DNA from 2 places in the Congregibacter litoralis KT71 genome. Region 1 is predicted to be linked to the other one. Evidence: riboswitches for the same ligand, from Rfam matches in the RefSeq annotation. Region 1 holds a riboswitch; the other holds the start of a gene.
What was found. A riboswitch is a leader RNA that binds a small molecule or an ion and turns the genes downstream of it on or off. The one in region 1 is predicted to bind S-adenosylmethionine.
Positions count from the first base shown of each region.

Region 2: linked by a shared signal. The riboswitch ahead of KT71_RS16855 (hypothetical protein) and the one ahead of KT71_RS13910 (hypothetical protein) in region 1 are both predicted to bind S-adenosylmethionine.

Region 1 is NZ_CM002299.1:3,056,257-3,062,206, reverse strand. Features, by position in the region: gene KT71_RS19790 (YcjF family protein) at 46-1,683, opposite strand; gene KT71_RS13915 (hypothetical protein) at 1,775-2,272, opposite strand; SAM-I-IV-variant riboswitch at 2,689-2,797, shown strand; gene KT71_RS13910 (hypothetical protein) at 3,200-3,910, shown strand; gene KT71_RS13905 (hypothetical protein) at 3,907-4,344, shown strand; one part of gene KT71_RS13895 (IS3 family transposase) at 4,405-4,675, shown strand; one part of gene KT71_RS13895 (IS3 family transposase) at 4,675-5,579, shown strand.
Region 2 is NZ_CM002299.1:3,712,225-3,718,174, forward strand. Features, by position in the region: gene KT71_RS20810 (hypothetical protein) at 166-324, opposite strand; gene KT71_RS16845 (hypothetical protein) at 423-770, opposite strand; gene KT71_RS16855 (hypothetical protein) at 1,533-1,745, opposite strand; SAM-I-IV-variant riboswitch at 1,748-1,857, opposite strand; gene KT71_RS20635 (hypothetical protein) at 2,918-3,106, shown strand; gene KT71_RS16865 (DNA cytosine methyltransferase) at 3,123-4,397, shown strand; gene KT71_RS19860 (AAA family ATPase) at 4,480-5,950, shown strand, end outside.

The DNA of each region.
Region 1 (5,950 bases):
GGAAGGGTGCTTATTAGGAGTAGTGCTGGCCACTTGAAAATTAGGTTACGCACTTTTTTCGCCGGATTGAATGTCCCAGTTTCCTCGGTTTAACGCTTGCTCATACACTGACTTAAGCTCATCGATATCAACCTCCTGCCCATTCCGTTTTTGATACATGTAGTAGCAGGCGCCTCGGCCTAACGCAAAAGTCAGTCCAAACGACAGGGCCATAGCAGTGGCTTGCCCGATAGTTTGTCCCCAGACCGGGATAAAGCGACCGACCTGCGTTACCAATGCCCGTGAGCCGTAAGACGTGGCAAAGCCGGCGCCAAGGCAGCCGATAAACTCAAGTATTTCTTGCTTGTGCCACGCAAGACCATAAGCCTCTGCAAGTTGGTACAGCATTTTGATCTGTACTGATGGTACGGCTATCAAGCCTACTCCAGGTACCAGATCTGCGGACGCTGCAGCACCGCTGTGCCAGAGGATCTTTTCTCGCTGATTCAGATAAATCTTTTCCTCATGCGTTGTTGCCACGTTTTGGCGCAAGAACACTGCTGCCGATGGCATCATCTCTGACAAGCGCTCTCGAAGTGCTTCGACGTTCGTTTTGGTCGAAAAATCGACAACAACGAACGGCAAGTTCATTTTTAGCTGCCTTTTGAGGAGATTATGCAGGTGGTTGACAGCTCTTTTCGATTCCGCTGGATCATTTATGCCGTGCGGAGTGGTGTAGATCACAAGAACGCGTTCGAGTGACTGTTTTTGTAGTTTCGAGAGTGTCTCTATTACTGCCGACTGCTCTGGATCGTCTATCTTGATGACCACCAGAATCGCGTGCGTATTATTTGAAGCTTCGCTAACATCATCGGTCGCGACATAGCCAGCTTCGCTCAGTCCTCGGGTATCCAAGAACTCCATAATTGGCTGTTCAGTGGGATATAGGTATCGTGTGATCTCCCCGGTACATGGCTCAAAACCGTTGCCAATCTCGATATCGCTTTGGCCGGTGATCTCGGAGATAAGTGAGCTTTTTCCTGCACCGGTTTTACCGAGAAGCCAGATCCGGGGGACGTGTTGATGCAGGTACGTTTCGAGTTGATCCAGTTCTGGATCAACGTCCGCTAGCACGCTGCGTTGGAGTAAGTCGCGATATGTGTCCAACGAAAGCCATTGATTCTGAGAGGGTTTCGACGGTTCGGAAGTTGTTTCCGATTGGGTGTTACCCAAAATACTTTTTGCTTCTTGTATCCCCATTGCGCCAGACGTGACGGACCCAAGCAGACGCTCCGCGGGTTCAGATGATATCGTCCGTGAGCTGACGGCCTTTCTAAGCTGTTTTACAAAGTCGTAGTAAGAGTCCTTGTTGTCTATTTCAAATTGTTGGATGGGTACATCGATGGCCTCGTAGCCACTGCTAGTTTCTGCACTTGCGAGGCGCTTTTTGAGCCTCTCGTAGATTGATTTCTTGGCTCGGTCTTGGACTTCACCGTTTCGAATTAGTCGTGTGGCACCATAGCCAAGTGCGCCGCCAGCGAGCCCGGCTCCAACCACCCAGCCGATTGGGGTGGTGGCAATAAAGATACCGCCTAAAGCGCCGCCAAGAGTACTGGATCCGAGTATTGTGGTTGCGCCAACCGCGGCAGCAACGGATCCGGACGCGGCAACGCCCCCAGTCACGCCGAGACTTGTGCTGATCAAGTCCCCAGCTAGTCCGATTTTGTCTGGTCGAGCCTTCTCCAGGCGCTTAAGTGCCGATAGCAACTCCTTGCGCGACTGGCTGTCTGATCTGTCAGTTGGTCGCATCTGCAAATGCCAGCTTGAGCACGTTGAGAAACCACTGCAGGAAGGATTTTGCCATCGCTACAATATCAGCGAACGTGTTGATTAATGTTCCCTCTAAACTGCCAGATAACGGTTTTCCGCTGTCCAATCTAAATCCTATGCTGGCACTCACTGCAGCAGCTATCGGGGTGAGAATCGGGCCGATTATAGGCACGGCTGCTAGGAGAGTATGCAGCACTGCGCCAATTGCCAATCCAATGGTTAGGTGAGGAAACTTTGCAATGAATTCCATTATTTCGTAAACAATGAGCTTGCCAACGTACACAATTTCTCCACCAACCTCCCTTGTTACGTCCCACAACGCTGTGAGTCTTGTGACAATTTCCATTGGAAGATCACTATTGATCAACGTGACGAAGAAATCGTCCCGATCGTCTAGTGTTACTTTTGGTGTAAGCAGTCTCAGCTCTACAAGAGCATCAGTCTGGGTCATTACCTGCGACACTTTTTTCTCCTTTTCGGCATTCTATGGCGGTCCACTTCGATTGTGACATTCGCCTTATTAATGCGAGACCAATCCATCCTCTAGCATATGGTACTTCGAACGGCCGGTCGCTTATTGACTTAGATCAGCCATTTGGACCGGACAAATTAGGCGAATTTCGGTTTGCCTCCGGAGATCGTATCGGTTGCACCTAAATTATCTCGCCTACAAGGTATCCCGGGTTTTCTGGGTGTCCAGTGTGAAACCTCAAAGTATCAGTTCATTCATCGAGTACAACAATCGCTGCTGTGGTGGGTATTGTTCAAGATGCGTCTTACAGATAGCTCTTTTGGGGGTTGCAAAACGTGACGGTTGTCACGTAGTCGATAACGTTTTGCCTGATGAACAAGCCATTTGATCTTGGCTATGAGATGATAAAGGGGCATCAAGAGGGGTTCGTCCCCACCAACCGCCCACTCCGGGAACGGTGGTTAATCGATGCGCCATAGGCCCTGCTGCGCAGGTATGGAACAAAAAGGAGATATTCCGTGCGCGACCCTCAATTTTTAACTCCGGCTTCTGCACTATTCAGTGACGTTGAGCTCCTGTCTTTAAAAGCGTTCTACGCGGGCGAACAGGCGAGCTCTATCAGCAAGCGATTACCTAATCCATGGCCACTGGTGGCTCGACACAGGGCGCAGGATAGAACCGCCTTTCAGGCTACGAAGACTGTACTCGACGCCTTGTATTCTTCTCTATGATTCCGAAGCTACCGGTAATGAGCTGCGTTCAACAGCACAGTACATAGCGATACTTAACAGAACAGGTACGCCGCCGATTTAAGTACCAACTTGCGGGCGGGATAAAAATGCAGCTAAAGCGGCTGATCTGGCTTCTGTTCCCCGAGCTGATTAACGCCGACTATTCTCGGGGATTAGGAGTTACAACATGACTGCGAAAAATGAGACGTTTGAGCTGGTGGATGTTGATCCATGGGGCAAGAATAATGGGGGCCTCGTTCCCAAAAATGCCTCGCTGGTGTGTATTTACGGGCTCAATTTGGGCCCGGACTCGATTACTGAGGCGCTGTATCTGCGCATCTTCAATGAACATGTAGAGCTCTGGTTCGCGCACCCTAGATCACACGATCTCGACAACGCTGCATCACCATCCTCGTTGGCTTTTTCAGATAAACAGGCTCGAGCAGTTCTGGCGAATCGTTCTGGTGATACCAATACCGATGCGCAGAGTCTTTTCATTGCGTTGATACGTGCACGCTGGGGGCACGCGTGGCCCGGAAGATTCTATGTGCCAGGTGTTCTGTCAGAGCAGGTCTATCAGAAGACTCTTACCGGGATTGCTCGCGAGGGCGATCTGATGGCCTCCCAGGCGTCTGCTATTGAAACCTCCGTGGTTCGTACAGCCCGAGAGTTACGCCTGCAGCCGGAGCCCACAGGTACATCCCCAAGTGCCTGGCGGGCCCGCTGCTCTGAGACAAACCATTCGCTGTACATAAGCACTGACTCCAATACCTTTGGTTGTGGCTACTGTCGTCGAAAGGGTGGAGAAGACGAACTGCGTGCTTTTGTTGGCGATAGGAGACAAGGAGGAGCACCACCCACGATGGTGGCCCAAGGCCGTGAGGACGAGAATTCATGATCTCCCGACGGCAGTTCCTCCTCGGTGCCGCTACAGGATTTGTATTGCCACGATTTTATGAGCGAGCAGTTAACTTCTTTGACAATCATGGTGAGGCGCTTCTTCAGGCACCTAAGTCAGCCCATACGACCGTCATCGCGTCACGTGAAATCACAGACAGCTTTACGCTGTATCTCGGTGACCCATCAGAGGAGCCGCCGGAAATGACGCTACGGCAGTTTGTCGAGCGCTATTCTTTTGAGCCGGTTGAAGAGGCGTTGGCGGAATGGGCTGAGACTGGCATCGAGCCCGATGACACGCTGGATTGGTCTACCGTTTGCGACGCTTGGTGTCTGCACGACAGTCCTAATGTCCGTGCGTATGAGCTGCTGTGTGATCTGGATCTGGGGCCCAACTCGTCAGCCGATTCACCGGTAGGAGAGGTGAGGTTTTGAGGTCGGTCGGAATTCGTGGAGTCCATCGGATCGTTTATCTTTACGATCTGGAGGACAACGATGGAAAGAATCCCCAAGGCATCTTACACGCCGGAGTTCCGGGCTGAGGCCGTGAAGCTGGTTGAGTCGACCGGCATGTCGGTGGCGAAGGCGGCAGAGCGGCTGTCGATCCCCAAGAGCAGTCTCAGTAACTGGGTGCGTGCAGCCCGGGCAGGAAAGCTGAAGCAGGTGGGTGAGCATCAGCGCGCACCCACAGAGCTTGAGATGGAGCTGGCCCGTGCCCGGCGTGAGCTCGCTGAGGTCAAGCAGGAGCGCGATCTGCTAAAAAAGTTTGCGGCGTACTTCGCGAAGGAATCCCGGTGAGGTACGCGCAGATTCACCGGCTACGGCACGAGCACTCTGTCGCCGCGATGTGCCGTCTGCTGGACGTATCCGAGAGCGGCTACTACGCCTGGCGCAAGCGGCCGCCGTCACCACGGTCGAAGGCGAACGCGCGTTTGACGCTGGAGATCAAGGCGGCTCACGAGCGCACGCGCAGGACGTATGGTCCCGAGCGACTTCAGTCCGATCTTGCCGACAACGGTATTCGTGTCGGCGTACACCGCATCAAGCGTATTCGCCGCGAGCAGGGCCTTCGCTGCAAGCAGAAGCGGCGGTTCCGTGTGACCACGGACTCGAAGCACAGGCTGCCTGTGGCGCCGAACCGGCTTGCCAGACAGTTCTCCGTCGATGTGCCGAACAAGGTGTGGCTGACGGATCTCACCTACGTCGACACCGCCGAGGGCTGGCTGTACCTGGCAGGCATCAAAGACCTGTTCAACGGGGAGCTTGTCGGATACGCGATGTCGGAACGGATGACGGTTAACCTGACGGAGACGGCACTGCGCCGTGCGATCGATGTCAGGCAACCAGGTCCTGGGCTTCTTCATCATTCCGATCGCGGCAGTCAGTACTGTGCGAGGAGCTATCAGCAGCTGCTACGGCAGCACCAGATGCTGTCGTCCATGAGCCGCAAAGGAAACTGTTGGGACAACGCGCCGATGGAGAGCGTTTGGGGAATCCTGAAGTCGGAGCTCATTCACCATGAACGCTTTGAGACGCGTGCGCAGGCGAGAGCAGCGATCCGGGAGTATATTGAGATCTTCTACAACCGGACTCGGAAACAAGCGCGCCTCGGTTACCTATCCCCGGTACAGTACGCTACGCAGCACCGCCACAGTCAGGTGGCATATTGAGCCGGTGGACTCTACGAAAACCGACCGACCCCAGTTTATCAATGGACCATGCCCGGGCAACGACTACAAAGGTGTTGAGTTGCCGACGGCACTGGATGTCAGCCTGTTACAGCACCGTCTGAATCGACTTGAAGCGGGTGTACAAATCATCATGGACTAACGTCAGCGATACGCTTAATCACGAATATGAGCTGAATCGGCGCGGGCTTTCATGATGTAAGTCCTGTTTTTGACGGGGTTTGTCCAAAACCTGCTTATTGAGGCGACATGTAAATCTATACACGATGGCGTTTGTTGGTCGGTTGCCTAGGATGTGTCCTCTATACAAACGCGCGGAGCAAGAAGCTTCATGGCATCAATTCATACACAGG
Region 2 (5,950 bases), 660 kb from region 1:
AGCTGCATTTTTATCCCGCCCGCAAGTTGGTGCTTAAATCGGCGGCTGTACTTCAATGTTGTGAATCGTTGAGCGTTGAGTACGGTACAAACCATTCGCTAACTCGAAGTCATAAACAGGGTCATCTGAGGCATTCAGCCATTTAGAAAATCAGCAGCTCCACATTCATCCATTGGAAAGAAAAGTCATCTCGACGATCCCGTTGGACTTAAAGGAGATAGCTGTAATCAACTGCGCACTTTCTGGACTCCGCAGTCGATTGTCGGCCTGCTTCACCCACGGATCGACGATCTGCGCCCTGTCATCTTCTGTTTGATTCTGCATAAAATTACCCTTTACTCGTTTCAGCACCGCGCCAATGCACTTACGGCCGCTAAACCTCTGGAGTTAGGGTCAGATGCCATGCGAGTTAGTGCGTTTTTCTAAACGTGATAGTCCGGCAGCGATCGCCGGTAGGCCGCTTCCAATACGCCAGGATCTTTAGCGGCTGAGGTACAGAGGTATTCAGGGTTGGGCCTGATTCCAACACGCCCAAGATCGAGTCGATCTGCATCCCAGCAAGTCATCACCGTGATGTCGGCTTCTGTATACCCCTCGCTATGCTCTCTACACGCATCGGTCAGTTTTTTCAGCTGAGATCGTTTCAAGTCAATAGTTTGCGGACATAGCGAAAAAGCAAACTCTGCGGCCCGCTCGCCATGCCATGGGTCATAGTCGTCATTGACGCGAGCCACATCGTGAACAAACGCGAAGTACTCCACGACAGCCACGTCGGCTCCGGTGCTCTGCGCAAGTAGCAACCCATTGCGTCTGACTCGTGCCCAGTGACGAACTCCGTGAATACCGTGCCAATCCAACTCAAATCGCGATCGCAGTAAGCCCAAAAGTGGCTTCGAAATGCGACTGTTCATGATGAGCAGCCTTCATAGCATCCCACAAAGCACCTCATGCCCAGACATCCCAGGTTGTATACACGTCGTAAATACGATCGTCCGGGGCGCATTCGACATAATGACCTGTGAGAAGGTCAACGTTGACCCACTTGATACTAAGGTCATCCCGTCGGTCTCGGTTATATCTCGGCACCAACCCGTGAAAGATATCCCAAGATCTTGGGGCCTTCACGTACCGCGGGATGATGCCGCGCATGCCGGGCGCCAAGAAAAATATGCGTCCGTAACATTCCTTCCAAGGGTACCCATCAAGAACTCCAGATGGCGCACCGATACCATCCCATTCGGAGTCATCGAATTCGATTTCGTTGCACCACCAGTTCGCTAGGGGCCAGGCATACATAGGATCATCTGCTTCCAACAAATCGTAGTGACCCGTCTGCAAATCAACGTCCGCCCAAAGCACCCTATATTTTGGGTAGAACTCCCAACGCGGGTCATCGTCATCGGGCGTCATCTGAACAGTGACAAACCGATCCTTTGGCGGTGTATACAGCGGTCCATCTGTCGACTGCTCTGAACACACGACAGAGGGGGCGGCGAGAGAGAAAGCGCTACCCCTAAGAAAATCACGACGCCTCATAACTCACAAACCAATGCAGCGGGCGCGTCCATCACAATGGCGAATTCACTATGCGCAAGAGCACGGTGCCGAGCGATCAACGGCCATGGATTGGGCAAACGCTTGCGGATGGAGCGAACACGCTCCCCTGCGTAAAAGGCTTTTAAGGACTGCAGCTCGTCATCACTGAAGGGTGATTGAGCAATAACAACAGGCAAAGGGGTATTCATGGCAGGTCTCCTTTATGTTCCATGTCTGCAATGCAGAGCCATTGGCGCATCATTTGGACCACCGTTCCCGGAGTGGGCGGTTGGTGGGGCTATGCCCCTCTTGATGCAGTCGGGAGAGTTACAGTTTTACGGGGAAAAGTAAACCCTCACGGACTTAAGGACTGATCTCGATCACAAAATTTCAGTCTAAAGCAATTTTGCAACCCAACTATAAAACCAATGAGGGCGTGCCAAACGCGAGCTTCTTACATGAATCCGCGTGAGGCCTGTGCAGTGGTTAACTTCGGACCGCAATCCATACCAATGTGCATAGCTAGCGGACGGAGCCGTAGCAGTCGTCTGTGACTTTATCCCTTTAAATGGTCCTCTACTCGAAACTTAGCCACCCATCCATTCGCATAGGAAAGTGGGTGAAAAGGATCTGAAGAGCACCCAACAAATGCTTTCAGGGCTATTCTCAGCTTACTTATAACGTTCTTATCGGCAATGGTAGGCTTCATGCCACCTCTTCGGGAATAACGAGGCTTAGACGCTAACTGCAGTAGAACTGCACCAGCCTTGCTAAGTTTCTTTGTTCGGTCATCCAGTAACTCAGTCTGATGAAGCTCGAAGGTTCCCAGCTGCCTCTCATTGATAAATATTTCGACTCTGTTCTTTGAACAGAGCTTCACCACCACATTCTCCCACTCGACCATCAAGTTATCCCTATCTAAGATAGCGCAACCCCCAACGAGAGCTTTGTTTAAATCACCCTCCATCCCTGATACGCAACTTCAGCGTATTCTTGCCTTCATGCTAAGAGTATCACTGATAAGTAATGTACCGAGAAGCCCTCCAAGCTTGAAGGAAATGTGTTGGGACGGGTCGCCATCCACAATTAAGTCGTAACGCCTATGCTCTTTTTGAATCTGCCGTGCTGACGACCCATTGATCAGCGGAGATACATCTATCGATAATTCAAGGGGCATTGGACTGACATTTGGCTCAGGGGCTTCATGTCCAAAAAAACCCTCGCTACGGCGAGCCTTACCCAAAAACACTACATAGCAGAGTGTTGGCACTCCCTCTGATGTGTACAGTTTGACTACACGTATTATGCGTACTTGTGTGCACTTACGTGGCTTTTGCCTCCTCTCACTGATATCGTTAGTAAGGACTTTGAGTAGTGAAAAGTGGAAAGAGTGTCAGTGCTGTTGTCAGCAATCGAAGCCGAACGCTTTGAGCAGTATTGCAAGGACAAAGGGCACAAGAAGTTCACGCTTATTGCTCGGCTCACAAAAGAACACTCTGAAAAACAACAATTTGCAATTCAAGGTCACATTATCGTGAAAGATCGTGATCGAGACACTCCAGGCAAGTAGATGACTAGAGATCGCAATGAAGATTGCTAAATCAAACCTTTCGTTTAATTCTTTCTTTGCAGGGATAGGTGGTTTCGACTTGGCACTTGAGCGCCACGGATTTCAACCACAGATGCACTGCGAAATTAATGCCTATTGCCAAAAAATCCTGAAGAAGAATTGGCCAAACACCGCTCTAGAGAAAGACATCACTACCCTGGGGCCTGCCTCGATACCTGATGCAAATCTTTGGTGTGGTGGCTTTCCCTGCCAAGACGTTTCTGTTGCTCGCGGCTCTAAGCCAAGACATGGACTGAAAGGGAAAAATTCCGGATTGTTTTTCCCATTTGCCGAGCTTATTGAAAAGAAAAAACCGAGAGTACTACTGATCGAAAATGTGCTTGGCCTTTTAAGCTCTCACAATGGGCAAGACTTTCGAATAGTGTTGGAAACACTATCTTCTATGGGATACAGCATCTCCTGGCGTGTTATGAATTCCAGATACTTTGGCTCACCCCAGTCCCGGCCACGAGTTTTTATTTGCGCTTTTCACGATAATGCGAGAGCAGCAGTTTCAACCCTTTACGAAAACGCCGTTGGCTCCAAACCGGCGAATCAGAGAGCGGGATTCTTGAACTCAAGTGAATGTACTGTCACTGGAGCAAAGGTAGCTGAAGTTGCTTATTGCCTAGCAGCTACATCAGGAAGACACACAGGAACAGACTGGAGTCGGACATATGTGTCGTATGATTCAGATGTGCGTCGCCTCACTCCCGTGGAATGCGAGGGTTTACAGGGTTTTCCTCCTGGCTGGACTGAATTAAGTAAAACTGAAGCTATAGATGTCGCAGATATGGATACACCGCGCTACCAGGCTCTTGGGAACGCCGTTTCGGTGCCGGTAGCAAGCTGGATCGGAAAAAGATTGAAAACAGAGCTGCAAAGACGCACTAGGCCCGATATTACTGATCCGACAGTAGAATTTGCCGACTTTAAAGCTTCTCGCACTCGACATATGAAGCTTTCGGATCTGCACATGTCCACCAAGGCCAATGGATCATATTTGAAATGGCAATCAGGAGGTTTAGTAATTGGCGATGACTGCTGGGACATACCCGCGCCACAAGCACCCAGCCAACCGATCCACAAAAAACTGATTGACGTCATCGAAAAGCGACATCCAGAAACAAAGTATTATTTGAGCCCGAATGCTGCTGCGGGGATACTGCGCCGCGTCAACAGCCAGAATCGCACCCTGTTTGAGCCGATGCACTCGGCTTTAGAAAGGCTTATCGACAAAAGCAGCGTCTAGCTAAAACAAGAGCTGGCAGAATTTGAGGACAACTTTATACTCCTTGGAATTAGACGCGTGGTTCTAATCAAAAGGAATTTACATGAGCTTCATCTTAGTTCGATTGGGAAAGGACAGCGTCGACGACATAGAAAAAATCGACTCAACATCTATCGCACCATTCACCCCATTCTCCATCGAATTTACCTGCAAGCAGGTGGAAAAATCTATTCCGCCTGACTCATACGCACTCATCTACCTAGGCTCTGACAACAGCAAAGGCATTGCTACATCATGGGAACAAGGGCTTCGTGCCCTAGGGAAGATCACGTCATTAGATTTAGGAGAAACTTTCAACTCCGAGAGCAAGTTGAGCATCGAAATCATCTCCGTATTTGACAAGAGCTATGGCAAAGTGGATTTTCTCGACTCCCAGCCTGCTCTATACAGCCACTTCTCCGAATACCCCGTTATCGGTGTCACCTCATATCGAAACAACGCCGTTCAGAAAGTAAACGAGAGCCGACGAGAAAACACCTCCGCCTTGCTCACTGCACTAAACTTACTTTTTCCCGAGTTTTCCGATCACATAGGTAGCTATGCGCCTGAATTACTTACAAAACTATCGTTCGTACCAACCAACAAAAGTGGATCAGCTGATGATGGGCAGGGTAGCCCTGGGATAGGATTACAGGCCATGGCCGGAAGTAACATAATATTTTATGGGGCTCCGGGCACAGGGAAGAGTTATACAATTGACCAATCGGTGATAGCAGAGTTTGCGTTCAAGACGGTTTTTCACGCTGAGACAATGAACGCAGATTTTTTAGGATCAGTAAAACCAACAATGGGAGAGGATAGTAGTGGGAGTCAACTGCTGACCTATGAATATATGCCTGGGGCATTTCTGCGTGCACTAACTAGTGCAATCGAAAACCCCGAAAATCACTATTGGCTGGTTATTGAAGAACTTAACAGAGCACCTGCAGCTGCTGTTTTTGGAGAAATATTCCAACTACTCGATAGGCGTTTAGATGGCCGCAGCACGTACGAAATCGACTTTCCAGATGCGCTTTGTGAAAAGTATGTGAACTCCCGACTGAGCACTTCAATTGATCGGCTTTATATCCCCTCAAACCTTAGTTTATACGCCTCCATGAATAGCAGCGACCAGGGAGTGCTACCTCTCGACACAGCGTTTAAACGCAGGTGGATTTTTCACTATATACCGTTAGATTTCGATCAAGGCTGCACCGAGTGTGACTTAGAGATAGTCTTCGAGGATAACGTTTTAAAAGTCGTGCCATGGCGTCGTCTAGCCGAAGCAATAAACGTCTTGCTATCCGATATTGATATTCCTGAAGATAGGCATCTGGGCCCGTATTTTATTTCTGTCAATGACTTGAAGGAAACTGAACGACTGCTCACAGGAAAGCTATTTATGTATTTGTGGGACGATGTCTTGCGCCATGGGCTACGTAACACACTATTCCACCCCAGTGTTAAAACCTACGGCCATCTCGTTACACAATGGGGAGACAGGAAGCGGATTTTCAGCGATGCACTCTTACTGC